One region of the Reichenbachiella sp. genome, then DNA from elsewhere that is predicted to be linked to it. Evidence: riboswitches for the same ligand, from Rfam matches in the RefSeq annotation. Region 1 holds a riboswitch; the other holds the start of a gene.

What was found. A riboswitch is a leader RNA that binds a small molecule or an ion and turns the genes downstream of it on or off. The one in region 1 is predicted to bind S-adenosylmethionine.
Region 2: it holds a riboswitch for S-adenosylmethionine, as region 1 does, so the genes downstream of both, R8N23_RS08855 (homocysteine S-methyltransferase family protein) here and R8N23_RS17560 (PLP-dependent aspartate aminotransferase family protein) in region 1, are expected to answer to the same signal.

Annotation. Positions count from the first base shown of each region.
Region 1 is NZ_JAWPMM010000001.1:4,072,328-4,088,282, forward strand. It holds gene R8N23_RS17485 (NADH-quinone oxidoreductase subunit C) at 1-76, opposite strand, end outside; gene R8N23_RS17490 (NADH-quinone oxidoreductase subunit B family protein) at 79-600, opposite strand; gene R8N23_RS17495 (NADH-quinone oxidoreductase subunit A) at 638-1,105, opposite strand; gene R8N23_RS17500 (NADP-dependent isocitrate dehydrogenase) at 1,416-3,638, opposite strand; gene R8N23_RS17505 (hypothetical protein) at 4,028-4,429, opposite strand; gene panB (3-methyl-2-oxobutanoate hydroxymethyltransferase) at 4,452-5,270, opposite strand; gene R8N23_RS17515 (thioredoxin family protein) at 5,359-5,919, opposite strand; gene R8N23_RS17520 (BrxA/BrxB family bacilliredoxin) at 6,011-6,427, opposite strand; gene R8N23_RS17525 (iron-sulfur cluster assembly protein) at 6,545-6,859, opposite strand; gene R8N23_RS17530 (SufE family protein) at 6,861-7,289, opposite strand; gene R8N23_RS17535 (cysteine desulfurase) at 7,316-8,545, opposite strand; gene sufD (Fe-S cluster assembly protein SufD) at 8,551-9,852, opposite strand; gene sufC (Fe-S cluster assembly ATPase SufC) at 9,864-10,619, opposite strand; gene sufB (Fe-S cluster assembly protein SufB) at 10,664-12,109, opposite strand; gene R8N23_RS17555 (VOC family protein) at 12,252-13,064, shown strand; SAM riboswitch class I at 13,152-13,262, shown strand; gene R8N23_RS17560 (PLP-dependent aspartate aminotransferase family protein) at 13,392-14,564, shown strand; gene R8N23_RS17565 (homoserine dehydrogenase) at 14,567-15,742, shown strand; gene R8N23_RS17570 (PAS domain S-box protein) at 15,897-15,955, shown strand, end outside.
Region 2 is NZ_JAWPMM010000001.1:2,049,714-2,065,668, forward strand. It holds gene rlmF (23S rRNA (adenine(1618)-N(6))-methyltransferase RlmF) at 1-340, opposite strand, end outside; gene R8N23_RS08810 (DEAD/DEAH box helicase) at 538-1,839, opposite strand; gene R8N23_RS08815 (DUF2339 domain-containing protein) at 2,208-4,538, shown strand; gene R8N23_RS08820 (hypothetical protein) at 4,528-5,760, shown strand; gene R8N23_RS08825 (EF-hand domain-containing protein) at 5,970-6,380, opposite strand; gene R8N23_RS08830 (PhzF family phenazine biosynthesis isomerase) at 6,456-7,268, opposite strand; gene metF (methylenetetrahydrofolate reductase [NAD(P)H]) at 7,283-8,239, opposite strand; gene R8N23_RS08840 (four helix bundle protein) at 8,274-8,642, opposite strand; gene metH (methionine synthase) at 8,692-11,412, opposite strand; gene R8N23_RS08850 (hypothetical protein) at 11,456-11,893, opposite strand; gene R8N23_RS08855 (homocysteine S-methyltransferase family protein) at 11,921-12,928, opposite strand; SAM riboswitch class I at 13,034-13,157, opposite strand; gene R8N23_RS08860 (DUF6265 family protein) at 13,392-13,862, opposite strand; gene R8N23_RS08865 (SIMPL domain-containing protein) at 13,903-14,592, opposite strand; gene R8N23_RS08870 (fatty acid desaturase) at 14,763-15,794, shown strand.

The DNA.
Region 1 (15,955 bases):
CATTTTCATCGATGGACAAAACCACCCCTTCTCCAAGTTTTGAATCTATCAGATTTTTAAATTCTTCCGTTGTCATGCTTAGGTTTGTTTGTCCAAAATTTCTTTGAAACCTTCGGGTGCTACCAAAGTTTCGTTTTCGATTTTTTCTCTGAGTTTAATAATACCACCGATCAGCGCCTCTGGCCTTGGCGGACAGCCCGGCACGTACACATCTACAGGAATGATTTTATCTACCCCTTTCACTACATGATAACCATGCTCCCAGTATGGGCCTCCGCAGTTGGCACAACTGCCCATAGAAATAACATATCGCGGTTCCGCCATTTGCTCATAGAGTCGACGAACCCGATCAGCCATTTTGTAAGTTACCGTACCGGCTACAATCATCACGTCGGACATTCTAGGGCTGGCTCTTGGCACTACACCAAATCGATCTAAATCATAGCCTGAGGCCATGGATCCCATCATCTCAATCGCACAGCAAGCCAAACCAAAGCCCATAGGCCAGATACTGGACATGCGAGCCCAATTGGTGAGATCCTCCAGATTGCTGAGGACAACGCCGCCATTGTTGAATTGTTGATCGAGTAGGCCTTTCATTTCGTTAGAATCAAGATTTTAGACTTAAGAGTCAAGATTATTTGTACTTGGTATTTAATGATTCGTAAAGTGAATCGGGCACTTTACTTTCTGTATCCAAAATGGTGACATCCGGTTTTTCCCATTCCAGATAGCCTTTGCCCCAGATGTAAACTAGCCCTAAAGCAAGAATCAAAATAAATAGTCCCATTTCTACCATGGCCAACATACCCCAGTTGCCCGCAGTCTCTGCATTTAGTTGTTCGTTGCCAAACACGATCGCCCATGGGAATAGAAACAGCAATTCCGTTTCGAATAGCACGAACACCAAGGCCACCACATAAAACCGTATATTGAACTTGCCCCAGGCCGTACCGGTAGGGTCTTCGCCACATTCGTAGGTGGTCAATTTCTCTTCGTTCGGGCGATTCGGTCGTAGTAATCTACTGATTACCAAAGGGCCAATAATGGCGACTAGGCCGCCGATGGCGAAGAGCAATAAGATTTGATAATTGGTGAGTTCCATGTTTCTATTTCAAATAAATATCCAATTCAAAAGGCCTGTTCCCAAAATTGTCACATTGAGCTACGTCGAAATGTTCGTCTGCTACTAGCAGCAAGGCTTCGAGTACCTCAGCCTGACACTTACTTTGGGCCTTTTGACACGGTTTATCTAAATACTAAGTTACCACAAACAAAAAAACCTCGCCATAAGACGAGGTTTATAATTTCTATATCTAGCGTCTTACAATATCACCTATGCCCAATCCAACAACAAAAAGAATTTGCTGCATTCATATCAAGGGTTGGGATGTTGTAAGTTCTGTTCATTCTAGTTACGCAATAGACGCCAAAAGACCGTTCAATGTTGCGCTTGGTCGCATGGCTTCAGAAGCTAGTTTTTCATTTGGCTGATAGTATCCACCAATGTTAACTTCAGCACCCTGAGCCGCGATCAATTCTTCGTTGATCTTAGCTTCATTGTCTGCCAATGCTTTAGACACTTCCGTGAATTTGGCCTTCAGATCAGCGTCTTTGTCTTGTGCTGCCAATGCCTCAGCCCAGTAAGTCATCAAATAGAAGTGTGAACCTCTATTGTCGATCTCATTCACTTTTCTTGAAGGTGATTTACCCAAGTCCAAGAATTTGCCAGTAGCCTCATCCAAGGCATCCGCCAATACTTGTGCTTTAGCGTTATCAGTCGATTGGCTCAAATGCTCCAATGAAACTGCCAATGCCAAGAACTCTCCTAAAGAATCCCATCTCAAGTGACCTTCTTCGTTGAACTGCTGCACGTGCTTAGGCGCTGATCCACCAGCACCAGTTTCGAACAATCCTCCACCATTCATCAAAGGCACGATAGAAAGCATTTTTGCACTAGTACCCAATTCCAAAATCGGGAACAAGTCAGTCAAATAATCTCTCAACACATTACCTGTAACCGAGATGGTATCTTTTCCTTCTTTGATTCTTTCCAATGAATATTTAGTGGCTTCCACTGGAGATTTGATCAACAATTCCAATCCAGTAGTATCATGATCTTTCAAGTAAGTATTCACTTTAGCGATCAACTGCGCATCGTGTGCTCTGTTTTCGTCCAACCAGAAAACGGCAGGGCTTCCAGTTGCTTTCGCTCTTGATACGGCCAATTTCACCCAATCCTGGATCGGTGCATCTTTCACCTGACACATTCTGAATAAATCGCCTTCACCTACTGGTTGCTCAATCAACACCTTACCCGCTGCGTCAATAACCTTTACCGTTCCAGCAGCAGACATTTGGAAAGTCTTGTCGTGCGAACCGTACTCTTCTGCTTTCTGAGCCATCAAACCTACGTTTGGCACGCTGCCCATAGTGGTAGGATCAAATGCCCCATGCTTTTTACAGAAGTCGATGGTCTCTTGGTAAACGCCAGCATAACTTCTATCTGGAATCACCGCTTTAGTATCTTGTTGGTTGCCTTCGGCATTCCACATCTGACCTGAAGTACGAATCATCGCCGGCATAGACGCATCGATGATCACGTCACTTGGTACGTGCAGGTTAGTGATTCCTTTGTCAGAATTCACCATGGCCAAATCTGGTCGGCTCTTGTACACTGCCTCGATCGCAGCCTTTACTTCAGCTTCTTTAGCATGTCCAGCGATCTTCGCATACACATCGCCGATACCGTTGGTAGCCGTAACGCCCAACTCTGCGAATAGGTCTGCATATTTTTCGAAAACATCAGCATAGAATACCTCTACTGCCGCACCGAAGATGATCGGATCTGATACCTTCATCATCGTTGCTTTCATGTGTAGAGAAAACAATACGCCGTTGGCTTTTGCATCTTCTATTTCTTTGGCAATGAATGCTTTCAATGCCGTCATGTTCATTACTGATGCATCGATGATTTCACCGGCTAGTAATGACGTTTTTTCTTTCAATACTTTCGTAGAACCGTCAGCTCCTAAGAATTCGATTTTCACGTCAGTGGCGTCAGCTACGGTTACAGATTTTTCACTTCCGTAAAAATCACCCGCTTCCATGCTAGCTACGTGTGACTTTGAGTCAGCAGACCAAGCGCCCATCGAATGTGGGTTTTTCTTAGCGAAATTTTTCACTGCCTTAGGCGCTCTTCTGTCAGAGTTTCCTTCTCTCAAGACTGGGTTTACTGCACTACCCAATACTTTGGCATAAGCCGCTTTGATTTTCTTTTCTTCGTCGTTCGACGGATTGGCAGGATAATCAGGCAATTTGTATCCCTGCGCTTGTAATTCTTTGATGGCCGCTTGCAACTGCGGGATCGAAGCACTGATGTTAGGTAATTTGATGATGTTGGCTTCAGGCGTTTTCGCCAATTCTCCAAGCTCAGCTAGCGCATCACCGATCTTTTGATCGTCAGTCAAATACTCAGAAAGATTCGCGATAATCCTTCCTGCCAAAGAGATATCTCTGGTTTCTACTTCTACTCCTGCTGCTTTGGTGAATGCCTGTACGATAGGCAAAAATGAATAGGTGGCGAGTGCCGGCGCTTCGTCCGTCTTCGTGTAAATAATTTTAGCTGTTTGTGCCATTTTTCTTTTCCTTCAATTAATAAATACCCAACAAATTTGTTTTAAAAATCAGTCCGAAGACTGGCAGGGTCAGGAGTCGTAGATTGCCCGGATCGGCGACTCTGTTGCTTCAAGGAGGCGAATTTAATAAATCTTTGCAGAAAGGGGTATGGATTGGTTGGTTAATAGCTGTAGCGGGTGTTTTTTTATGTCAACTGCAACAGTTGTGGCTGAGAGTAGTAGACGATCAAGTCATTCCGTAGCTCTGCGGAGGAATCTTCTTATTGTCTGACAGACTGCTTCTAGCTGACGAGATTTCTCCAGTCATTCGACTATCGTCTCATTTCTTACGAAATGACAGGAGGGATACGCAGAGGCTTGTTGGTCATAAGACCAATAAGGGCGAATATTCATCTAAATAGCGACATGGGAGGCTTATCCCAACCATTGTCAGGTAGAGAGTCTGGTAGATTCTTTATAGGGTATTCAAAAAGCATTTCACTATTAGACAAATCAGTACCAAGAAATTTCACAAGATAATAATCATCTATCATGCTCTCATAGGCGTAATCATTACCATCTTCATTAAATAAAGTATCTCTTCCAAGATAACATTCATAAAGCACAGAATTGACGGAATTGACCTGAGGACTTATTTTTAGTAATTTTCCAATTGTATATACACCATATTTCTGCAATTGATTTTCTCTATAAACTGCATGAATCCCGTACGCGATAACAAAAAACAACAATAGTATGATCCCAACTGAATTAATATTTTTAAGAAGCCAGTTATTTGAGAAATCTGTCATTCTAACTGATTAGTTTTTTCATTCAATAACTCTCCTTATCGCTTGGGAAGTCTTTGGCTTTCACGTCTTTGATGTAGCCTTGTACGGCTTCGGACATGATTTGGCTCATGTCTGTATATTGACGAAGGAATCTGGGCTGAAACTCTTGTGTGATGCCCAACATGTCGTGTGTGACTAATACCTGGCCATCTACATGCGGTCCGGCACCGATGCCTATGACTGGAATGTTGATGGTTTCGGCTACTCGTTTGGCGAGTTTACTTGGAATTTTTTCGAGCACGATGGCATAGCATCCGGTCTCTTCTAGCAGCTTGGCGTCGGAGATCAGCTTCTCAGCTTCAGCTTCTTCTTTGGCTCTTACCGTGTAGGTACCAAATTTATAAATAGACTGTGGCGTCAATCCCAAATGACCCATGACTGGTACACCTGCACTTAAAATTCTCGTGATACTTTCCTGAATCTCAGAACCGCCTTCGAGTTTTACCGAGTGTGCACCTGATTCTTTCATGATTTTGATGGCGGATCGTAAGGCTTCAGATGAATTGCCTTGATAACTACCAAAAGGCAGATCCACCACCACAAACGCTCTGCTTATCGCTCTTACTACTCCCTGAGCATGATAGATCATTTGGTCTAACGTAATCGGCAAAGTAGTTTCGTTACCGGCCATCACATTGGAGGCTGAGTCGCCTACGAGTAGCACATCAATTCCTGCCTGATCCAGAATTCTGGCCATAGAATAATCATAGGCCGTGAGCATGGAGATTTTCTCTCCACGGTTTTTCATTTCCTGGAGTTGGTGAGTGGTTACTCGCTTGATGTTGGATTGATGAACGCTCATTAGTGGGTAGTTATAAAGTAGAAAGTTAAAAGTTTTGTCAATTTATAGATTGTCACAAAACTAGTTACTTTTTACTTTCAACTTTTAACTAATTATTCTTCCATTTGATGTTGCAGCCCAGGCTTGGGTGCTGCTCAGTATCTACTGGCAGTCCAGCGGTCAGATTGCGCAAAGCCAAACTCAAATCATCGCCGGTAACGGGCACATTATTTCCTGGCGTAGCGCCATCCAATCGGCCTCTGTATACGCATTCATCCTTGTCATTAAACACAAAGAAGTCAGGTGTACAGGCGGCTTGGTATGACTTGGCAATTTCTTGAGATTCGTCGTAGAGATAGGGGAAGGAAAAATCATACTTTTCGGCATGCTTCTTCATTAGCTCTGGAGAATCGTCTGGGTAGTTTTCTACATCATTGGAACTAATAGCTACAAAACCTACACCCTGACTCTGGTATTCTTTGGCCAGTGCCACGATCTTCTCCTGTACGTGAATCACATAAGGACAATGATTGCAAATGAACATCACCACCGTGCCTTTGTCGGCTTTGACATCTTTATAGTCTATGGTATTTCCAGAAATGGTATCAGGGAGATTAAATGCCGGGGCTGAAGTACCTAGCGGCATCATGGTAGATTCGGTTTTGGCCATGGTAAGTAAGATTATTAGACAAAAGAGTCAAGAGTCAAGAATCAAGACGATTTACATCTTGGTTCTTGACTCTAATCTCTTGATTCTGATTTTAACAAAATTCGTCGAACACCTGCACCAAATGATCAGCGATCATCTCTGCGCTACGGCCTTCGATGTGGTGTCTTTCTACAAAGTGAGCCAACTCACCATCTTTGAACAAAGCAATAGACGGAGACGATGGAGGGTAAGGCAAAGTAAACTCTCTAGCCTTTTGAACAGCTTCTGCATCTACACCAGCAAATACAGTTGCCAGATTCGTTGGCTTCTTTGCGCTGTTTTCAACAGCCATTTTCACGCCTGGACGAGCTGCACCAGCGGCGCATCCACATACAGAGTTTACCACTAAAAGTGTAGTGCCTTTGTGATCAGTCAAATGCTGCTCAACTGCGTCTGCTGTTTTAAATTCTTGAAAGCCCACAGAGGTCAAATCTGCTCGCATTGGGGCTACTAGTTCTTCTGGATACATATTATTGGTATTAAATATTCTAATTTCTTTTCTTTATTCTAATAGAAGTCGTGATTGTTACTTAGTATTTAACTGTCCATAGTCTTCAGTCCATGGACCATTAACTGTCGACTAAAATCACATAAACCCAAGCTCAAGCTTGGCGGCTTCGGACATCATATCTGTTTCGTATGGAGGATCGAAGGTCACTTCTACATCCACTTTACCAATGCCTTCGATCTCTTCAATCTTCTGCTTGATTTCTTCTGGCAGCGCCTCTGCCGATGGGCACGCTGGCGAAGTCAATGTCATCAAGACATAGACGTTGTTTACCGGGAAAATGTTGATCTCATAGATCAAACCCAATTCATACACATCTACAGGAATCTCTGGGTCATAGACCATTTTGATTGCTGCGAGTACTTTTTCTTTTAAGTCTTTCTCTTCTGCCATCTTAATTAATTTTAGCTTTCATCGCCAGCGCATAAATCTGCATTTGCTTGATCATCGCTGCGAATCCATTAGAACGTTGTGTACCGATAAAACGATTCATGCCAATCTTTTCATGGAAATACAAATCCGCATTTAGAATATCATCCGGCGTTTGGTTGGACAAAATTCTTACCAGCAAACTCACTAATCCTTTGGTGATTGCTGTGTTGCTATCTGCTTCGAAGACTACCTTATCGTCAACCATTTTGGCGTGAAGCCAAACTTTTGACTGGCAGCCTTTCACAATATTTTGGTCAGTTTGGTATTCTGCTGGTAGCTCAGGGAGTTTAGTTCCTAATTCCATCACATACCCAATGGTCATTTCCATGTCACCATCAAGCATACCAAAATCTTCAATTATTTCTTCTTGTACAGAATTGATTGTAGCCATTGCCTGGTACCTACGAGGTTTTAATATTATTTGAACATCTTGATGACCGCCTTGAGCGAGTCCACAAAACATTTGATTTCTTCTTTGGTATTATAAACAGAGAAAGAGGCTCTTACCGTTCCCTCGATATTGAAAAACTCCATCAAAGGCTGTGCGCAATGGTGGCCAGTCCTAACTGCAATGCCTCTTGCGTCTAACAATTGACCTAAGTCGAATGGATGTACACCATCAATCAAAAACGAGATCACACTGGCTTTTTTATCTGCTGTGCCAACTGGTGTAAAACCTTCCACGTCTTTCAACAAGTCGTTGGCGTAAGCCATCAGCTCATCTTCGTATTGCGCAATATTTTCTTGACCGAGCTCCTCTACAAAATCAATAGCAGCTTTGAAGGCAATCACCTCTCCGATATTTGGCGTACCCGCCTCAAACTTGTATGGGATGTCGTTGAAAGTAGTGCCAGAAAAACTTACATCTTTGATCATCTCTCCTCCTCCTTGATAAGGCGGCATGGCTTCCAGCAAATCTCTTTTACCATACAAAGCACCAACCCCAGTAGGGCCGTAAACTTTGTGTGCCGAGAAAGCCAGGAAATCACAATCCAACGCCTTCACGTCTAGCTTCACATGTGGAGCCGCCTGCGCTGCGTCTATCAAAACCTTTGCGCCTACTTTGTGCGCTTCAGCTATAATTTCCTTTACAGGATTGATTGTTCCTAAGGCATTGGAGATATAGTTGACAGAAACCAGTTTGGTTTTGTCAGACAACAATTTGACGTACTCATCAAATATCAACTCTCCCTTTTCATTGACTGGAATGACTTTTAAAATCGCTCCTTTTTCTTCACACAGAATTTGCCAAGGCACAATATTGGAATGGTGTTCCAGAGCAGAAACGATGATTTCATCGCCGGCACCTATAAATTTTCTACCATAAGTAGCAGCCACTAAGTTGATACCTTCAGTGGTGCCTTTGGTGAAAATCACTTCCTCCACTTCGTTGGTATTCAAAAATTTGGCGACCGCTTTACGCGTGTCTTCGAAAGCAGTAGTGGCTCTTTCCGCCAAGGTGTGAATACCTCTATGAATATTGGAATTGTCTGTATTGTAATAGTGTGTCAGTGCATCGATGACACACTGTGGCTTTTGCGACGTTGCAGCATTGTCAAAATAAACCAAAGGCTTTCCATTGACTTCCTGATGAAGAATGGGAAATTGTTTTCTTATTGCTTCAATATCTATCGCTGCGTCTACCATGTCACTTATACGTTCAGTCTTTCGATTACTTTGTCAGTAATTTCCATTTTCAACCATCCCAGATTCACCTTCTCAACCACCTCAGCCACGTTGGCTAAAAGGATCATTGATCGTGCCTTTTCTTTGTTGATTCCGCGAGCTCTCAAATAGAAAATCGCCTCCTCGTCCAATTGGCCTGTGGTACATCCGTGCGAACACTTCACATCGTCTGCCCAAATCTCCAATTGTGGTTTGGTATTTACTACGGCATCGTCGGACAAAAGGATATTGCCATTCGACTGAAATGCATTTGTTTTTTGCGCCGCTTGCTGAACAAATATTTTTCCATTGAAAACGCCACGCGACTGATCATCCATCACGCCTTTGTATAGCTCATTGCTATTACAATTTGGTTTTCTGTGATCCACCGTTGTGTGGTTGTCTACGTGCGTCTTGCCTTTAGTCAAGTACAAGCCATACATGTTGCTTTCGCATCCTTCGCCATCTACTTCGATGTGCAGGTTGTTTCTGACCACTTCACCGTCGAGTGTGAAAACATAAGATGAGAATACACTATCTCTTTCTTGATACACTCTGGTGTTGCCGATGTATACTGCCTTTGGTGATTCTTCCTGAATCTTGTACAGACTTACATTAGCATTTTGCTTTACAATGTAGTTTTTAGACTCATTGATGAATGTGCTTTCGTTGCCGAATGACAAATGAAAGTGCACAAAATCAGCCTGGCTATTTTCATTAGCCAGATAAATGTTTTTAATGAATCCGTGATTGGCATTGCCATCGTTTACCGAAATGTAATAACAAATCACAGGAGCAGCTACCACTTTGCCTTTGGCAATTTGAGCTACCACACCATCGTTGGCATAGACGTTGTTTTGAGCGGCGAATGGATCGGAATCGTCTTTAAACAATTCGTTGATATCATTGGCAGCAGCATAATCCTTCAAAGATTCAATTTTCAATTGCTCTACTGGAGACACAATTTCAGAATTGTCCGTGTCGTATTTTCCATTCACAAAAAACAATACGTTAGCACCTGCATGCTTTGCCTTGATGTCGTTGATCAATTCTTGTGGCAATTCGTTTACGTCAGCGTATTTCGACAGGTCGAATTTTTTGCTGATCGCCTTGGTCAGTTTCGTGAACTTATATTCTTCTGCACGTGGTCCGGGAAAGCCGTTGTCTTTCAGGAAATTAAGCGCCTTTTTACGATTCTCTCCTAGTTGAGGAATCGCGCTGCCGTTCATATTAGCTACGAATTGCGCCGCCTGGTCTACTAGCTCCTGTCCAAAAATATTTTTATCCAAATCGCTCATGCTTAAGCTTCTTCTAATTCTTTGATGATCCAGTCGTACCCTCTTTCTTCTAGCTCAAGTGCTAAATCTTTAGTACCAGATTTTACGATTCTACCTTGGTACAATACGTGTACATAATCCGGCACGATGTAATCCAACAATCTTTGGTAGTGAGTTACTACGATAGTCGCGTTGTCAGCAGATTTCAAGGCATTCACACCATTGGCAACGATTCTAAGCGCATCGATATCCAATCCAGAATCCGTTTCATCCAACAAAGCCAACTTTGGCTCAAGCATCGCCATCTGGAAGATCTCGTTTCTTTTCTTTTCTCCACCAGAGAAACCTTCGTTCAACGAACGACTCAACAAAGACTGATCGATCTCAACCAAGGCCATTTTTTCTTTCATTCTCTTCAAGAAAGCTACGGCGTCCAAAGGCTCAAGCCCTTTATGCTCTCTGATTTGGTTCAAGGCAGTTTTCATGAAGTTGGTGGTCGTCACACCTGGGATTTCTACTGGATACTGAAATGCCAAGAAGATACCTTCTCTTGCTCTTTCTTCCGCGGCCAAATCCAACAAATCCTGACCCATGTACTCTACCTCGCCGCCAGTCACTTCGTAATCTTCACGTCCCGCTAACACAGAAGCCAATGTACTTTTACCAGAACCATTTGGCCCCATAATGGCATGTACTTCTCCTGGTTTTACTTCTAAGTTGATCCCTTTGAGAATTTCTTTCTCTTCTACTCGTGCCTGTAAATTTTTTATCTTAAGCATTGCTGCAAATTTTAATTCCTTTTGATTGTATTAGTAATTGGAGATTATCCGACAGATCCCTCTAGCGTCAAAGCGAGAAGTTTTTGCGCTTCTACTGCAAATTCCATCGGTAATTGATTGAGTACTTCTTTGGCATATCCGTTTACGATCAAAGCCACTGCATTTTCCTCATCTATTCCTCGCTGCGTACAGTAGAAGATTTGATCTTCACCGATCTTCGAGGTTGTTGCTTCGTGCTCCACGTGAGCTGAAGAATTTTCAATATCGATGTATGGGAAAGTATGCGCTCCACAAAGATCGCCCACCAAAAGAGAATCACATTGTGAGTGATTTCTGGCATTGGTCGCTCGTTTAGAAACTTGTACTTGTCCTCTATAGCTGTTTTGTGAATGTCCTGCTGAGATACCTTTAGATACAATTCTAGACTTAGTGTTTTTACCCAAGTGAATCATCTTGGTACCTGTATCCGCTTGCTGATAGTTATTGGTTACTGCCACCGAGTAAAACTCACCTACAGAATAGTCTCCTTTCAAAATACATGATGGATACTTCCAAGTGACTGCAGAACCGGTTTCTACCTGAGTCCACGAGATTTTCGAGTGATCGCCGGCACATATACCACGTTTCGTTACGAAGTTGTAAATACCACCTTTGCCGTTCTTATCACCTGGATACCAGTTTTGAACAGTAGAGTATTTCACTTCAGCATCTTTGTGCGCTACAATTTCTACGACTGCTGCATGTAATTGATTTTCATCACGCATCGGAGCCGTACATCCTTCGAGATAACTCACATAAGAACCTTCGTCAGCAACGATCAACGTTCTTTCAAACTGACCAGTATTGGCTGCGTTGATTCGGAAGTAAGTCGATAGCTCCATTGGGCATCTTACGCCTTTTGGGATATAGCAGAATGACCCGTCTGAAAACACGGCCGAGTTCAAAGCCGAATAGTAATTATCAGACTTTGGCACTACGGATCCAATGTATTTTTTGATTAACTCCGGATGCTCTTTTACGGCTTCGCTGAACGAGCAGAAGATAATCCCTAGTTTACCTAAAGTATCCTTGAAGGTAGTGGCCACAGACACGGAATCTATTACCGCATCAACAGCTACTCCTGTTAATCTTTTCTGCTCAGTCAAAGAAATACCCAGCTTTTCGAAGGTCTCCAACAACTCTGGATCTACGTCATCCAAGCTCTCAGGCGTCTTTTTCTGCTTAGGCGCAGAATAATATTTAATATCCTGATAGTCGATCTTTGGATACTTCACATTTGCCCAGTTGGGTTCTTTCATCGCCAACCATTTGGCAAACGCATCGAGTCTCCACTCGAGCAACCACTCAGGTTCGTTTTTCTTTTTTGATATAAACCGAACAGTGTCTTCGTTTAGTCCTTTGGGTGCTTCATCAGCTTCAAAGTCGACCGACCAACCATGTTCATATTCTTTTGAGGTAAATTCCTCTAATATTTGATCATCTTTACTCATTCGAGAATAGAATAATTTAGATTCATTTTAAATAGGCTCAAAATTACTACGATTAATCGAGGATGTCGATTCATGTCTATAATTTTTTTTGAAACCAAGATAGACTGAGCCTATATCGACAGAATTATTTTACTTTAGTCAGATGTATCAAATAGCTATGATCCCATTTCAAAGAAAACTTCTCCTACTTTTTCTATTCCTTAGTACGTCAGAACTCTGTGCACAATCAAATGCCGATGATTTCAAACTAAGTGGAGCAACGATTATAGCGCGGGATGTGAAACTATCCGCCACTTGGTACCGGAAATATTTGGATATAGCTATCAAAGAATACAAACCTCAACAATATGTAAAGATGAAAACAGGCGATTTCCACCTGTTTATCAAACAAGGGAAAAGCGTCATGGTCAAAAGTCAGATTCAATTTCCAAAAGGCAAGAAGTATATCAATGGCATCACCAAAATTGGATTCTCAACGAATAAATTCGAAGAAGTAAAAGCTAATTTGATAGCCTCTAATCAGAAAATATTGGAAGATATTACCGAAGACAAAAACCTCGAGATGCGATATTTATTGACTGCCGACCCGGATGGTAATCAAGTGCAAATTTTTGATGAGCCTAATCCCATTGATAGTGTAGTTACTCAAGCAATGTTTTTCTCCATCACCTCTTCAGACTACATCAATACCATGAAATGGTATGAAGAAAACATAGACTTTACCGAAATAAAAACGGTAGATGAATCCAAAATTCATTATCAAAATTTACTCCACAAAGGAGACGTAATTTTCGAAATTATTCACCTGCCCTACGAGTCTTTAGAAACCACTGAATTTATGCCTATCGGCCGAGAATTAGCCGGTTTTGCTGAAATAAAATTCAAAAGTGGGCAAGGGAAATCAAGCACTTTTGAGATGGATAATAATGCCAACAAAGTGATGTGGATGCGATAGTGAATGAAAAAATAATTCATGATTTTTCTTGCACAAGAAAAAAACTAGCGCATATCTTTGTGGCTCGTTCTAAATAATTTATTGGATGACTTATCAAGAAAGGTGGAGGGATTTGGCCCTGTGAAACCTTAGCAACCCTTGTTGGAAACAACAGAAGGTGCTAACTCCAATCCTGATGAAAATCGGGACAGATAAGCGGAATGGATAGACTCAATATCGAAAAAATATACGATGTCCTTTCTAGCTTGTCTGGAAAGGACATTTTTTTTGTCCAATCCAGACAATGGATCCTTGAAAAGTCTCCTTGTAAACTTTAAAAATAAAGACATGCAAGAGACAACAGAAATTTTACACAGCATCCTGTCAGATCCTTTGACAGGCGCACTCTCAACTCCGATTTATCAAACTTCCACGTTTGTGCAAGATGCACCGGGGGTAAACAAAGGTTTCGACTACAGTCGGTCAAACAATCCAACTAGACAAGTACTAGAGGAAACCATCGCCAAACTCGAAAATGGTGCTGGAGGATTTGCTTTTGCTAGTGGACTAGCAGCTGTAGATGCAGTAATTAAACTTTGCCAATCGGGCGATGAAATAGTGGCTGTAGACGACATCTATGGCGGAACATTCCGTTCCTTCGAAAAACTGTACAAGAAATTTGGCATCACAGTGCATTACACGGATACTACGGATCCAGAAAATATCATCGACAACATTACCCCTAATACCAAACTGATCTGGTTGGAAACTCCAACCAACCCTACCCTAAAAATCACCGACATTGCAACCATCTCGAAAATCGCACATTCGAATGGTTGCCTTGTGGTGGTTGATAATACCTTCGCTAGTCCCGTATTGCAAAAGCCACTTGATTTAGGAGCGGACATAGTACTTCACAGTGCGACAAAATACATCGCTGGGCATTCTGACGTGATTGCCGGTTTGATTGCTGTAAAAACCAACGAGTTGGCTGATGAGATTAAATTCATTCAAAATGCTACTGGCAGTATACTCGGACCGTGGGACAGTTGGCTAACTATTCGTGGCATCCAAACCCTCGGACTAAGAGTAGAGAAGCAATGTAGAAACGCAGAAATCATTGCCGAATACTTACTCAATAAGCATGAATTGCAAATTGTGAATTACCCGGGCTTGAAACAGCATCCCAATCACGCTTTGGCCACTAAGCAGCAAAAATATTACGGAGCCGTAGTATCCTTCGCTTTCAAAGAAGATTCGAAAGAAAAAGCGACCGACTTCGTCACTAACACCAAACTTTTCAAGCTGGCAGAAAGCCTTGGTGGCGTAAAAAGCCTTTGCTGTCACCCGGCCACCATGACACACAAGGGTACGCCTGATGATATTCGTAGAACTGCTGGAATCAATGATTCGCTGGTAAGATTATCGGTTGGTACAGAAGACCCTTCTGATTTGATTCAGGACTTAGAAGAGGCATTTGAAAAGATTAAATCAAAAGAAAAAACCGCTGTAATAGCATAAGAATGAAAAACCTCAAACTAGGCATTTTCGGCTTCGGCTGTGTAGGACAAGGCTTGTACCATGTCCTCCAACAATCCAACTCCATTAATTCGGAAATAGTGAAAATCTGCATCAAGGATCTGAACAAACCCAGGTCCTTGGATGCTTCCTATTTCACAGACAATAAAGATGAATTACTTCAAAATGAAGAAATCGATGTTATCGTTGAATTGATTGATGACGCAGATGCGGCATTGGAAATCGTAACCACTGCTATGAATAGTGGCAAATCGGTGGTATCTGCCAACAAGAAAATGATAGCTGAACATCTGGAAGAACTATTAGAGCTCCAAGAAAAGAACAAAGTTTCTTTTTTGTATGAAGCCTCTTGTTGTGCTAGTATTCCAATCATCCGAAACTTGGAAGAATATTATGACAACGATTTGCTTTCTTCCTTGGAAGGCATATTCAATGGGTCCACCAACTTCATTCTTTCGAAATTGTTAGCAGGTGGCCAGACGTACGATGAGGTATTGAAAGAAGCCCAAGATTTAGGGTTTGCGGAAAGCGACCCCACTTTGGACGTAGAAGGTATCGATCCAAAATACAAGCTATGCATCTTGTTGTTTCATGCCTTTGGACTGGTTGCCAAACCCGAGGATGTATTCAACTACGGCATTTCCAAAATCAATGATTTTGATATTGACTATGCCCACAAGCACGGCTACTCTATCAAGTTGATTTCTAAATGCAGAAGAGAGGGAGACAAAATTGAAGCTTACTGCCTACCCACATTTATTCCAAACGGAGCTGTATTGTCTCAGACCAACAACGAATATAATGCGGTAGTATTGGAAAGTGCATTTTCAGAAAGTCAGCTCCTATATGGAAAAGGAGCCGGCGATAAGCCCACAGGTTCGGCTGTGTTGTCTGATATTTCAGCCCTAAACCATAATTATAAGTACGAGTACAAGAAGAGAACTAAAAATAAAAACAAGTTCGAGCTGTGCGAAGATTTTGATTTAAGGCTTTATGTCAGATATAATGGCACCTCCCCTGACTTTAAGGACTTCGACTCCATAGAAGAAAAATATTATAGTGAGCAAGGGAATTTCCTTGTAGGCAAAATCAAATTAAAGAACTTAAAAAACTCAAGTTGGCTCAAAGAGTCCAGTATCAACACGATCGTATTGAACTAACAATACCCAAAGATTTCATAATTGAGAACCTGAACCCTATTGGCAGTCGGCTAGTAGGGTTCTCCTTTTTAAAACAATATTCACTAAAAAAAATCTCCGCTCTAGCTACTTTTCTCATCTCGTATTTATAAATTTTCAAACCTAACCATCAGCAATGAGAGAGAAAACAGAACAACTGCAGGAAACCCTTCAGCTACTAGAAGCTATTCAAGA
Region 2 (15,955 bases), 2.0 Mb from region 1:
TCTTTTCTCCGGTTGGGATCTTGCCATAGTTGTGGCTACAAAGCCAGTCGGCCATGTGGTGGATGTAGTCGGCACGACCGGGAATAGGCGGGCAGAGGTAGCCTTCGGGTATGTCCCAGCCTTCGATGTCGTATTGTAGTTTGAGTAACGCTTTGTTTAGTGCCTTCACACTTTCTGGATTGGCAAAGTCGATCGAGTCGTCGCCATGGAGGTTGGGGCGGACGTGATCGGCAAGTGCTGGTAAAGCTTCAATTAACGCTTTGAAGTCATAGCGGCCTGTGTGTTTGTTGCGTGGGTGTATTTTGGCAACGGACTTTTTTTGTTTCTTTTTGTTTGGCATTTGTGGAATGCTTTCTGATTAGAAGGATACAATTTAACTTTTTTACGTCATTGCGAGTGGAGCAATTCGACGAGAGTCGAATGCTTGCCGTGGCAATCTCATGCTTTTTAGTCTGCGTATCACTAGATGCAGTGGAAGGCCGCGGGGGATTGCCACGTCGTCCCGATATCTATCGGAACTTCTCGCAATGACAAGGTTTACCCCTGCTGCTCTCTCAAGTAAGTCGCCAATAGCTTTTCCAGTAATTCTTCTTTCGATAAATGTTTAAGCTGGTTCTTGAATTCGGTTTTGGTTGCCTCATCCAATTTGTTCCCTACGGGTTTTGACTTAGCAATTTTCTGTGCCCAGACCATGGCTTTGCCTACCAGTTGGTCTTTAACACTCGGGACTGGCAGGTTTTTGAATTTGATGTCCAGCGCTTTCTTGATTTCGTTCCACTTTTCTTTTTCTTCTGCGAAAATGAACGTGATGCTAATGCCTGTTTTGCCAGCGCGAGAAGTTCGGCCACTTCTGTGCATGTAAGACTCTTTGGTGTCTGGCATGTGGTATTGCAGTACCACGCCCACATTGTCGATATCCACGCCTCGGGAAGCTACGTCAGTAGCGATCAGGGTGCTGATGCTTCCTGCTTTGAACTGCTCCATCACTTTATTGCGGAGGCCCTGAGGCAAGTCGCCGTGTATAGCACCACAACTAAATTTGTTGGCGGATAGCTGCTTGTAGAGTTTTTGAACGCCAGATTTGGTTCTGCAAAAAATGATGCATTTTTCGTTCGAGTATTGCTGAAGAAACTGGAGCAGCACGTCTAGTTTTTGCTCAGCAGCTAGTTCGATCAGCTGATGCTGGATGCCTGCATTGGGTGTTTCCGCTTTTCCAACTAATACTTTTACCAAGTCTTTGTTGAGATACTTTTTGATCAAATGATTAACCTCGTCCGGCATGGTAGCAGAAAATAACCAGGTAGAATAGGTGCGGTTGGATGTAGCTAAAATTTTGTCAATGTCTGTTTGAAATCCTTTGAATAGCATTTCATCGGCTTCGTCAAAAACCACATATTTCAAAGTCTCCAAATGCACCACGTTTCTGCCAACTAGATCCATCAGTCTGCCGGGCGTGGCTACCACGATATGCGTGCCATTGCTTAGGTCGTGGATTTGTGTTTTTAGAGATACGCCGCCGTAGATGGACTCTGTCTTGAGGTTGGGAATGTATTTGGATAGAAAAGAGAGTTCTTTGCCCACTTGCTCACACAATTCCCTGGTTGGGACTAGTACTACCGCTTGTACTTTTCCAATCTTCGGGTCGATCCTCGAAAGGAGAGGGGCTCCGTAGGCGTAAGTTTTGCCTGTACCTGTCGCTGATCGGCCTATGAAATCTCCTTCGTGATTCATCAAGACCGGAATAGTCTTTGCCTGAATTTCGCTAGGGATGTCAATGCCTTTTTCTGCCAGGGCTTTTTTGATGTTGAGGTGCAGATTGCTCGAGGAGAAATTTTTCATGAAAGTATCTATGCGTGTGGTGCAAAGCTAGACAACCTAAAGTCTATAATTGTCCTTGCTGCAAATTGATATTTACAGTTTCAACTTAGCATTGTCCTCAAGCCGGACTGGCTCCTACTTTTTTCATTGTCAAAAAAGTAGGCAAAAAGACTAGAAAATTTCAAACTCTCCCGATGCGCTCCGCTTTCGGGCTCAAACAGTGAAATTTTCGATTTTTATTAAAGTATAAAAAAATAATTGATTGGGCCTTCTTGAAAGTGGGGAGATTAAGACTTGCCAGCGAAATTATTGTGGCATGAAAAAAGAAAATCTTATCTTGTCGCGCGTTTAAAATTGGGGAAACCCGGAACATTGAAACCAATCACTAAATGGAAGGATTTATCATACTCCTGTTAATAGTACTCTTGATCATGATCGTTCGCTTGATGGATCGGGTGGATAAGATTGATACCAGAGTCAAGCATATCCACGACGAAATATTAGGTGAGTCAACGGCAAAGTCGCCAAAGTCAGTCAAACAACCGGAAGTCGAAAAGCCTAAACCAGCTCCAATTCCTCCAAAAGAGGTAGTGAAAGAGAAAGAACCGGATCCGGTGAAGGAGTTGATAGCGGCTTCTCAAAAACCAAAAGCCACACCGGTAGCACCGAAGAAAAAAGTGGTGAGTAAGCCTCCAAGTCCATCCTTTTGGGAGCGTAACCCCGATTTGGAGAAGTTCATTGGCGAAAATCTATTGAGCAAAGTAGGTATTGTGATTTTCGTGATTGGCATGGGCTTCTTGGTGAAGCTGGGCATCGACAATGAGGTGATTACGGAGAGTATGCGTGTAGCCATTGGTATCTTGATTGGTGGAGGTATGATTGGTCTGGCGCATTATATGCGCGGTTCATTTGCCAAGTTTAGTTCGATCTTGATTGGTGGAGCTTTGGCCGTTTTGTATTTCACCATTGCCCTCGCTTTTCATGAATATGAATTGATTCCGCAAATGGCGGCGTTTATTATTATGGTGGTCATTACGGCATTTGGTGTGTTGTTGTCAATTGCTTATGATCGGAAGGAGCTAGCTGTATTAGCGATCATTGGCGGTTTTGGCACACCGTTTTTTGTAAGTACCGGTTCTGGAAACTTTAGTGCTTTACTCACTTATATCCTGATCTTAGATATTGGTATGCTGGCATTGGTCTATTTTAAAAAATGGAATGTGATCAACTACCTGGCTTATGGGTTTACCTATCTGTTGTTTCTAGGGGTTTATTTTACCAAGTTTATTGATAATCAGGATGAGACAAGATTGCCTTTATTTTTATTCCTTACGGCTTTCTATTTGATCTTCTTTTTGATGACCATCATTTACAACGTCAAAAACTCGCGGAAATTCAAGTATCCAGAAATCATGATGTTGCTCACCAATTCCAGTTTGTATTTCGGTCTAGGGTTGGGATTGGTTCAAGGATATAGAGAAGGTTTATTAAGTGGCCTGTTCACTGGACTTGTGGCTATCTTCAATTTTGGATTTGCGTTCACGCTATTTAAGCGAAAAGACATTGATAAGAACTTACTGTTCTTGTTGATCGGGTTGGTGTTGACTTTTGTGAGTTTGATAGCGCCTATTCAGCTGGATGGAAATTATATCACGTTGTTCTGGGCAATAGAGGCAGTGTTGCTGCTTTGGCTGTCTCAGAAGTCTGGTATCAAATTAATGACTGCAGCTTCGGCGTTGATCACTGTTTTGATGTTGATTAGTTTGTCCATGGACTGGCAGCAAAGCTACTACCCTCGTTATGATTATGTGGTCTTGAATGTATTCCTCAATAAAGCCTTCATTGCATCTTTCGTGGCCATGATTTCTTTGGTTGGTTCTATGCTTTTGATGAAAACGGATGAGTCGTTTGAAATAAAGGGTGTGAAGATGACTTGGAAGAAGTCTTATGTAAGTGTATTGTTTGCTATTGTTTTCTATTTGGGATTTTTGATGGAACTGAATTATCAATTCTTAAGGTTTGAATGGGTGCTTTCCAAAAGACTTATTCTTTTAGGGGTCTACAATTACTTGTATGTGTTATTGGTTGCTATGGCGGCTAGAAAGAAGCCAAGTGACTCCTTGAATATGGCTAGTTTTGGTTTATCTATAATCGCTATTGGGTCTTATTTGACTTACTACTTGAGTGCGGTTAATTACTCCAGAAGTTATTATATCCTTGAGGATGGACTCTCCACAGGTTTTTATTGGCATTATGTCTTATTGGTATTGTTTGTTCTGATATTGATTCATGCATACCAGCATATCCAAAAGACTTATACTTTCCAATCCAAGGCAGGAACCATCTCCCTATGGGTACTGGCATTTATTGGAGTTTTTGTGAGTACGGTAGAAGTAGGTCATTTATCCATGTTATACCAATTCGGGTCAGGTAAGGAAGAATATGAAGCTCTAGATTCTGCCGTTCGTTCGGTTTATCCGGCGGTTTGGGCGCTGTCTGCTTTGGTGCTGATGGTCGTGGGAATGAAACTCAGAATGAAACCGCTGAGATTGGCCTCGTTGGTGGTGTTTTCTGTCACTATTGTTAAATTGTTCTTCTATGATCTGGCAGGTAACTCTACCGGGAAAATCATTTCTTTTATCTTGTTAGGCGTGATTTTGCTATTGATTTCGTTCCTGTATCAGAAACTAAAATTTATTATTCAAGATGATGAAAAGTAGAATAGGTTGGTTACTAGGACTATTGATTAGTGTTCAGACCTTTGGGCAGGAGTTCGCTTTTGAGGCTCCGATTGCTGCGGTTTCAGATTCGGGGTATTATAGAATAGCGCTTTCGCCCGAACTGATGGGGCAAGCTCAAATTGATTTGTCGGATGTCAGGGTTTACGATCATACAGGCGAGGAGCAGGCTTATTTGATCCGTCAGGAGAGCGCCGTTTCTACCCAGTCGTTATTCAAGGAATATGAAATTATAGACAAGGCCTACAAAGAGGATGCAATTTCACATTTGATTTTCAGCAATCCTGACAGGCGTCCTATCGATAATGTGAGCTTTTTAGTGAAGAATACCGAAGTAAAAAAACGAGCCAGATTGAGCGGAAGCGATGATCAGGAAAATTGGTATGTGATTAAGGACAACTATCTCTTGCATGCGATGCAAAGCCAGGAAGAGACTTCAGAAATGAAAATGCTAAACTTTCCATTGAGCGATTATGCCTATTTTAAATTAGAGATCAATGACAATTGGCGATTGCCGATCAACATTCTAAAAGTAGGCTATTATGATCGACAAAGAGTGAAGGGGTTAACTACTAGTTTCGATTGCCCGATTACATGGCAAAAAGATACGCTCAAAATATCAAGCATTAAGGTAATTTTTCCTCAGCCCATGTATATGGAACAATTGGAATTTTCATTGAGTGGAGAAGATTATTATCTAAGATCGGCTACTGTTAAAGCAAAAAGAAACGGGATCGATCGCAAGAAAAACCCTTATGACTATTTTGAATCATTGGCGTCTTTTGAACTCAACTCTAATAGTGAAAATGCGGTAGCTTTCAATGGAACTGTGGTTCAGGAATTGCTCATTGAAATTGATAATAGGGATAATCACCCATTAAAGGTGGAGTCAATTAAAGCTTCCTTTCTGAGTAAGTATGTCGTGAGTGAATTACTTCCTCAAATGAAATACGATTTGAAGCTTGGAAATCAATCTTTGAGAAAACCAGACTATGATCTAAAGGCATTTGCCAGCCAGATACCAAATGATATTCCGCGTGTTGATCATGGCGCCATGGTTGATATTCGACCAGCAGAGGACCCAGCAGTCGCTTCTGGATTCTGGGGCAATAAGTATCTGGTTTGGTTTGTAATTGCAATCGTTGGTTTCGGGTTGACTTATATTTCTTTGAAGATGGTGAAAGAGATAGGAGGAAGAGCATAAACACTCAGAGTTCCTTGCGAACAACTCTGAGTGAATATTACTTTTCGCGCACTTTGTTGCGCGACCTGTTTGTTAGTACTTCTGCTGTATGAACGTAAAGTGCTAAAATCTTAGAATCTAGATTTCAATCTCCCCAGCCCTCTTCTTCAAGAGGGAGTTTAATTCCTCCTGAGAAAAAGAGTGCAAGGGGGATTTGATACTATATTTAGTTAATTCTTATTTTTATCTGGTCTTTTGTGCGATTTGAATTCTTCTAAACTGACAAAGCCATCAGCGTTAGTGTCGATTTTTTCGAAGAGCTCATCTGGGGTCAAGCGTTCCTCTCTTCGTTCCTGACGGGCTTCACCTGCTTTCTCAAATTCATCAAATTCGATGGTGCCGTTTTTATCGGCATCCATTCTGTCAAATGCTTTTCGAGCATCTTTTTTCTCTGATATTTTTTCCTTTCTCATTTTGGCGCCAGCCTTAAATTCTTCTTTGTCAAGCTGACCATCTTTGCTGGTATCCAACTTGGCGAAAACCTCTTCTTTGTCTGGTCTTTGCGGAGGCTGAGCTTGTGCTTGTGAATACACCAAAACGCCCAATGCCATGGCACTCATTTTTACAATTGATACTTTCATATTTATTGAATTTTTGATTTAAAGTCTGTTAGACTTTTGAAGTATCAAAAGGTTTAACTCGATAAGAAGTTTTTTTTAAACCTTTAAGGATCCTTTGAATACAATACAAGCATTACTTCTGACTTCTAACGTAGAAGGGCTAGTAATTTTGAGGTTGAGGTAACCGCCGCGTTTGGAAAGTTGATAAGCAGATAACTCCTGTTTGTTTAGCTTTTGTTCCCAGTATTTGGCTAATACTGAGTGGGATGCGCCTGTCACAGGGTCTTCATTGATGCCTATCCATGGGCAAAAGCAACGAGAATAAAAATCGAATTCGTTGTCTTCAGACTTAGTGGTAACCACCAGTTCCTTGATCGTATCCGAACTTTTTATGGCTTCCTGAAAATCAGGTTTGATGGCAAGGAGGGCTTCTTTGCTTTCCACCTCAATAATAAGCATGTCGAGTGCTTTTGCAAATTGAGAAGAAATGGGCTTTTTAATACCAAAAGCGTCTAGTAGTTTGTCACTGGTAGCATAGCTTTCGGTATCATACAAGGGGAAATTCATTAGCACCGAATTCTCCTCTTTTGTCGCGTTGAGTTCCAACCTTTTGTGGGTGGTGAATTGTACGTGATCAAGATTCTCTTCCGACATGAGCACTTTTGCAGCGGCCAAAGTAGCATGTCCACAAAAGTCGATTTCGACTGTTGGAGTAAAGTATCGGATACCATAATGGTTTTTCGGCTGATCAGATTTGAGTACAAAAGCCGTTTCTGATAAGTTGAACTCAGTAGCGATGGATTGCATGAGTTTTTCCTCAATCTTCGTATCCAATAAACACACTCCTGCAGGGTTTCCTTTGAAGGGCTCGTTAGTGAATGAGTCTACGATAAACGCTTTGATTTCCATTCTACTTCCTAATATTAAAAAACGGCCTTGGCTATTTTTTGAACACTTGACGATTTGCCCATGGAGTAATAGTGCAAAACTGGTACACCATGTTCTTTAAGTTCTTTCGATTGTTGGATACCCCATTCGATACCTACTTGCTGAACTTCTTTGTTGTCTTTGCATTTTTCAACAGCATCAACCAATGTATCAGGGAGGTCAATTTTAAAGAAGCTCGGCAAGACGCTCAATTGATTCTTGGTTTTGAATGGTTTCAATCCCGGAATGATTGGCACATTGATGCCCATGGCTCTACATTTCTTTTCAAACTCAAAGAATTTCTGATTATCGAAAAACATCTGCGTGACAATATATTCAGCTCCGGCGTCTACCTTTTGTTTTAGGTGTTTCAAATCCGAGTTTAAACTAGGTGCTTCAAAATGCTTTTCAGGATAGCCAGCTACACCAATACAAAAATCAGTAGGGTTGGCATTTTCCATATCGTCGTCGAGATAGTTGCCTTCATTCATGCCTTTTACCTGATGTAGCAGATCTATGGCATAGTTGTTTCCTCCCGGTTCTGGTTTGAATTGTGGCTCAGATTTAATAGCATCACCTCTCAACACCAATACATTGTCAATGCCTAGGAAATTAAGATCAATTAACGCATTCTCTGTTTCTTCTTTGTTGAAGCCGCCGCAGATGATATGAGGTACAGGATCTACATCATATCTGTGTTTTAGTGCCGCACAAATCCCTACAGTACCTGGTCTTTTTCGTGTGGTTTTTTTCTCTAGCAATCCATTAGGGTGCTTTTTGTAAACATACTCTTCTCGGTGATAGGTCACGTCTATAAATGGGGGTTTAAACTCCATTAAAGGATCGAGGTGATCAAAGATGTTTTGAATATTCTCACCTTTTCTCGGAGGGATAATTTCCAGTGAGAATAGGGTATTGCCTTTGGCGTTTGCGATATGTTCGGTTACTTTCATTATATGCAGTGTTGTAGTTCTTGGTGTTAAGGTGTTATGGTTTTTTATTTTTTAGGTACCTAATTAGTCCAAGTGTTAGTTTTCTTGTTTTGTCTAGTTGCTCTTGTATTGTTTTTAATTCTTCTAAGTCAGTAAAGTTGAGATCTTCAAATACATAAAGCATACTTCTAACCTCTGCGGCAGAACTACTAGAGTATTCTAAAAACCGTATAAATTCCTTATCACTATACCTTCCAAATCCTTCTGCTATGTTGTTCATGATGGACAATGTCGCTCGCCTTATTTGGCTTTTAGTGTCCCAATCAACTTTGTTGTTGTCTTGTACTTCTAGGAATACTTGTTTAACTAGAATTCGAGCTTCTTTCCAACATTCTAAGTCTTCAAATTTTTCAATCTTGGCCATATTCTTTATTTGAACTATAACACATAGCACACTAACACTTTAACACCTGTTAATTATAATTCAAGTTTGGCGAAAGCCACTTTTCAGCTTCTTCTAATGTCATTCCTTTTCTTTGGGCATAATTTTCTACTTGGTCTTTCTCGATTTTTCCTAAACCAAAATACTTTGATTCAGCATTCGCAAAATAGAATCCACTGACCGATGCAGCTGGATACATAGCATTAGACTCTGTGAGAATAATTCCCGTTTCCTTTTCTGCATCCAATAGATCAAATAGGATGGGTTTTTCTGTATGATCCGGACAAGCTGGATATCCTGGTGCCGGTCTGATGCCTTTATATTTTTCACTAATTAAACCTTCGTTGTCAAGTGATTCTTCGGTGTCATAACCCCATAGTTCTTTTCTCACTTTCTCGTGCATCAACTCGGCAAATGCTTCCGCTAATCGGTCGGCTATGGCCTTGATCATGATGGAGTGGTAATCGTCGTGCTCCTTATCATACTTTTCGATGAGTTTCTCAATGCCGATACCAGCGGTGACTGCAAAGCCACCCATGTAATCTTGCTTGCCAGATGACTCAGGAGCGACAAAGTCAGCTAAAGATAGATTGGCAATGTTGCTTCCTTTCTTACCTTGCTGACGCAAGAAATGAAAGTTTGTCAATTCATTGTTATTGCGATCAGAGATTTTGATGTCATCTCCGTTGGTATTGTTGGCAGGGTAGATGCCTATCACGCCATTGGCTTGTAGGCTTCTTTTGGCGATTACTTCGTCCAACATTTTGTTGGCGTCGTTGTACAGGTCAGTGGCTTGTTGGCCAATGACCTCGTCTTGCAGAATCTTTGGGTACTTTCCTTTGAGCATCCATGTTTGAAAGAACGGTGTCCAGTCGATGTACTTTCTGATTTCTTCTAGTGGATAATTATTGAAGGTTTTGTTGCCAATGAAGTTTGGTTTTTTAATGGTGCTACTATTCCAATCGATTTTATAGGCATTCGCCTGAGCGTCTTTAAATGGAATATAGTTTTTGGCTTTGGTTCTACCCGCATGACTTTCTCTTGCCTCTTGATACTCCTTTTTTGTTTTTTCAACAAAAGCGTCCTTTTTTCCACTCAAAAGTTCACCAGCTACTGGCACACTTCTGGAGGCATCCAATACGTGTATCACAGGACCGCTATAGCAAGGGTCTACTTTCATTGCCGTGTGAATTCTGGAAGTAGTAGCTCCTCCAATAAGAAGTGGATAATTGGCCTTCTCTTTCTCAAGCAATTTGGCAAAATCCACCATTTCATCAAGTGAAGGAGTGATTAAACCACTTAGGCCGATGATATCAGCATTAACTTCCTTGGCTTTCTCCAAAATCTTTTCGTTGGGTACCATCACACCCATATCTACAATTTCGTAGTTATTACAAGCCATGACCACACCCACAATATTTTTCCCAATATCATGCACATCACCTTTCACAGTAGCTAATAGTACTGTTCCAGCATTTTGAGCTTCACCTTCGGCTTTTTCAGCTTCGAGATATGGCGTAAGGTACGCCACGGCCTTTTTCATCACCCTTGCGCTTTTCACCACTTGAGGTAAAAACATTTTGCCTGCTCCAAATAGATCACCTACTACGTTCATGCCGTCCATCAATGGACCTTCGATCACATGAAGCGGCTTGTCGAGGGTCTGGCGAGCTTCCTCAGTATCCTCGTCGATGAACTCTACGATTCCTTTTACTAAAGCATGTTCGATTCTTTTTTCGACAGGGAGGGAGCGCCACTCATCGTTTTTCTTTTCTACTTTGCCACTGCCTTTTACGGTTTCTGCAAAGTCAAGCAGTCGCTCTGTAGCATCATCCCGTCGATCCAACAAAACATCTTCTACATGCTCTAATAAGTCTTTTGGGATATCATCGTATACTTCCAGCATCGCTGGGTTCACGATACCCATATCCATGCCCTGACCAATGGCATGATACAGAAATGCCGAGTGCATGGCTTCTCTTACTGCATTATTACCTCTAAAAGAAAAGGATACATTACTCACCCCACCACTCACATGAGCAGCTGGAAGGTTTTCTCTTACCCACCTTGTAGCCTGGAAAAAATCAAGGGCATTTTTCCTATGTTCTTCCATCCCTGTAGCTACAGGGAAAATATTGAGGTCAAAAATGATGTCCTCAGGCTTAAAATTGATTCTTGGACCAGTCATCAAGTCATAAGAGCGTTTGACTATCTCCACTCTTCGATCGTAGTTGTCTGCCTGACCATCTTCGTCAAAAGCCATGACAATGACAGCGGCCCCATATTGCTTAATCAGCTTGGCTTGGCGAATAAATTCTTCTTCTCCCACCTTTAAACTGATGGAATTCACTACCGATTTTCCTTGGGTACACTTCAGACCCGCTTCAATGATTTCCCATTTAGAAGAATCGATCATGACCGGTATTCTGGCAATGTCGGGCTCGGCGGCCATTAGGTTGAGGAAGTTGGTCATGGTCTCGACCCCGTCCAGCATACCTTCATCCATATTGACGTCGATGATTTGAGCACCACCTTCTACCTGATTACGTGCAACCTCCAACGCTTCTTCGAACTTTTCTTCTTTGATTAGTCTTAGGAATTTTCTGGATCCTGTGACATTTGTTCGTTCGCCTACGTTGATGAAATTCATGTCTGGCGTAACCACAAGAGGTTCCAATCCACTCAATTTCATGGGCGTGTAGTTGTGCCACTTATATTCGTACCTGCCTGGATAGTCCGGATGAATGTTCATATTTCCTTCTTGCCTTCTTTGTTTATTATTCTTTTGATAAAAATTACATGACTACGTTCCAGTTGTCTTCTCCAGACGCATGCATCCAGTCTTTGAATTTTTCGTCACCTCCCCGGACTTTCCAATCCGAATCTATGGTACACTTCGAGCTTATACCACCCCTCGGATTGCAAATCATCACAATTCTGAGTCTTTCTGGTTCGTATATCTCCATCAGGTGATCATAAAAGATATTAATCAACCTTTCATAAGAAACAGTAATGTCTCTTAAGTGATATACATACTGTTTTAGTGATTTTAGCTCTATGATGCTTTTTTTAGGGTAGAAGGTAAGATATACCTGGGCGAAATCTGGTTGTTGTTTCACACCCAAAAAAGTAAACTCAGGTATTTTTATTTTAATCTCATAAGCCTCTTTGGATGGGTTAGGGATAGCCACCAAGATGTTCTTATCTATTTCTTTATAAAGTTTAGCACTCATGTTCTTGTATTTCAGTTGTAAAATGAATTAAGCATTTACAGGTCTTGCTTCAGCGATTCTAGGTTTGTAGTTGGAGGCCAATTCGGCAATCGCTTTGATGTGGTCGGGCGTGGTGCCGCAACATCCACCAATAATATTGATGAGACCGTCATCCAAGAATTCTTTGATCTGCGCCACCATATCCTCTGGTGTTTCGTCATATTCACCAAATTCATTGGGTAATCCTGCGTTAGGATGTGCACTGATATTAAACTCAGACTTGCTTGAAAGCGTGTTTAGATACGGTTTGAGTTCTCTTGCACCTAGGGCACAGTTGAGTCCAATGCTCATCAAGTCCAAATGCGATACAGAGATCAAGAACGCTTCGGTATTTTGCCCAGACAAAATTCTACCACTGGCATCGGTAATGGTACCAGATACCATAATGGGTACTCGAATACCTCTTTCTTCAGCGATTTGGTCGATGGCCATTAATGCTGCCTTTGAGTTTAGTGTATCTGTAATTGTTTCCACTAGCAAGATATCTGCACCACCATCCAAGAGTGCCTTAGCTTGCTCTCCAAATGCTTCTAACAGTTGGTCGAATGTAATGGCACGATACCCAGGATCGTTAACATTAGGTGACATGGACGCCAGGCGATTTGTAGGACCCATAGAGCCAGCAACAAACCTAGGTTTGTTGGGTTCATTTTTGGTAAACTCGGTAGCTACTTCTTTAGCAATCTTCGCTGATTCGTAGTTGATACGATAAACCCAGTCCTCTAATTTATAATCGGCTTGAGCAACCCAGGTGCTGCCAAATGTATTGGTCTCAACTATATCTGCACCCGCAGTGAAGTACGCCGCATGTATTTCTTTGATCACGTCTGGTCTGGTGACTGACAAGAGATCATTATTTCCTTTTAAGGGAACATCATGATCTTTCAGTTCTTCGTTGCGAAAATCCTTCTCCTCCAACTTATATCGCTGGATCATGGTGCCCATGGCTCCATCCAAGACCAATATTCTCTCTTTTAAAATATCTAGAATATTCATTCACTCTAATTTTAAATGTTCAGTGCAACACAATGAATGTCACGCTATATATGCGCATCGGAATTATTCCGAAACAGCACTTACCAAAAAAGAAATCTTATAGATAACCTATCTTTTTCTGAATGATGATTCATTCGGAATGGGAGTTGGCACAACATCCAATATTGCGGCTATGGATATGTTGCCAAGACGTCTACGGGCCCAGTCCCTCGGTCTTTCTTGATAAGTGCAGCAAAGATAGCTGAATTTGAAGTCGGAACAAGAAATCAAGGTATAATTAGATGATTCTTATCAAATGGTGGGATTTGTTGCGAGTTTTGGAATGATTTGAAGAAAGCAACCTATTCACGGATTTATTCCGTGATCTGTTAGAGTAACCTGTAATGCTTGAGCTTATCACATGCTACATTCTTACTGCAGATGTATTTCTAACGGGTGCCGCAACAGGTGCGGCACAAGATGATTAAAGCGTTTTCCTTCTGAAGTTGAATACCTCTGTATTAACACTACCATCTTTTTGTTTAAGCTTTAAGGATACTTTTAAATAATTAGGGTCAACCAATTCATAAATAAGACCTCTAAAAGTAGCTTTATTAGTTTCAATCGATTCTAAGGTGAAGGTGACATACTTGTCTTTTTCTTCCCAGCCAGTCATGTCAGGGTTGAAATGTTTGAGTCTCAATCGTAGGGTGTCTTCAACTGTTGAAATATCCATGAATTCCATGAAGGTGGTTTTGTCATCCTTCATGTGTTTGTAGATGCCGTTCATTCTACCTAATGATGCTGGCATCCAAACTTCTTCAGAGATGCCGCCGAATCCATCACCCACCCAATAGCCTCGAAGAAAGTTAAGATCGTCTATGGTAGGTTTGATGTCCTGTGCATAGGATTGAAAACTCAGGACAAAAAGAAAGGGAATGAGTAGCTTTTTCATTCCCTTAAGGTAATTAATAATTCTGTGAATTGATCAAGTCCTATTTTTCAATTTCATAAGAAATGAATACCTGATCGCTAATAGTTAAATCTTTGGCTTCGAAATTGGACATGTCGCTTTCGGCAAAAGATTTCATCATACCCATGTTGGCAGTGTATGGTCGTGGACTATTTGATGAACCACCATAATTAATCTCTTTTATTCCTTTGATTTTGTATCCAGTTGCTTCAGCAAGCACTTCCGCCTTAGCTTTTGCATCGGATACAGCCATTTTCATGAGTTCTTTTTTTACTTTTTCCTCTTGTTCATCAGACATACCAAACGCTATGGAAACAGATGGAGCAGATTCATCAGAAGCAGTTTTGTTTAGTACTTCCAGCAGGCGTTTGGTAGAATGATCAAATCGGATTTCAAGGGTTTGAGAAGCTACATACTCTTCTCCTTTGGGTTCGCCTTGTCTGTATTTTCTATTTTGACGAATATTGAAATTGGCCGTTTTGATGTCTTCTTTTTTGAATCCAATTTTTGTCAACGAAGTCGTTAGCGCGTCTATTCTTTTGGTCATGATAGAGATGGCCTCATCGTAGCTGTCTCTGGTTTCGTTGATCGAGTAGGTGACTATCGTACGTTCAGGCTGAACGGAGAGTGAAGCTTGCCCTGTAACGTTTAACTGTGCTGACGCAGAGAATAAGGCAAGGAAGTAAATAGGGATTAGGATTAACTTTTTCATGTGTAATTCTTTTTGTTTGATTGGCTTTTGCAAAAATTAGCCCAAAGTTGATTTAAATCATAAGATTTATTCCAGAAGGACTTTGAACCACCTAAATAATTTTCCCGATCTTTGTCACAAACATTGGACAATCTTGTCCTTAGAGTATCAAACAATTGTAGTAGTATTTTATGAGTGACATTGAAATTAAAGCGTTTGCGAAGGAGATGATGAAGACGCTGCAGAAGTATAAGCAGACGTCCTATAAGAAGGCCATTTGGCAAATTTGCAATTCGATGATCCCATTTGTGGCGATATGGATTGCCATGTATTGGGCCTTTTCATACAACCTATTTTTATTCTTTGGGTTGGGTGTGATTAATGCGTTTTTCTTAGTGAGAATATTTATCATCCAGCATGACTGTGGCCATCATTCTTTCGTGAAGTCGAAAAAATGGAGAGATGCCATCGGATTTGTCTGTAGTATTTTTAGTGCCATGCCCTATAAATATTGGGCAGATGCACATGCCTTTCACCACAACCATAATGGTAAATTGGAAACACGTGACATTGGTGATATCAATACCTTGACAGTAAAAGAATATCAGGAAATGGGTACTTGGGATAGAATCAAATATCAGATATTCAGATTTCCGATAGTCACTTTTATGATCGGTCCAATTATCTATTTCATCAGAAATATGAGACTACCATTAGTAGTATTGGAAAATAAAAAATCAAGAGCTTTTTGGAGTGTAATGATCAATAATGTAGTAGTCATCGGAGGAGTGATAGCGCTATGTATGATTTTCGATTGGAAAGCAATTTTGGCGACCTACTTAACCGTACTCTATCTGTTTTCAATTATCGCTATCTGGTTTTTCTTTGTGCAACATCAGCATGAAGACGGCTACAAGAGATGGGAAAATGATTGGGACCATTTTGTGTCTGCAGTGAAAGGAAGTACCTATTACAAATTGCCAGGATTGGTGAATTGGTTGACAGGAAATATTGGTGTACACCATATTCATCACCTGTACTCAGCTATTCCTAATTACAACTTAGTGAAATGTATCAAAGAAAACCCTGAGTTTAGTAAGTACACGACGATCGTGACCTTTTGGGAAAGTCTAAAATATATGAATCACAAGCTTTGGGATGAAGACGCGCAGCGTATGATTACATTCGGAGAATATAAGAAGCTATATAAAGTGGCGGCTTAGGTGGAGCACTTTAACTCAAAAAAGACATTCAAAAATCCAACTTTACGTCATCACGAGTTTACGAAGTGATCTTAATGTTCGAATACGAATCTAATGTTAAGATTGCTTCACGTTGTTCGCAATGACGGATGATTTTTGAATGTCTTTTTTATGGATACAAT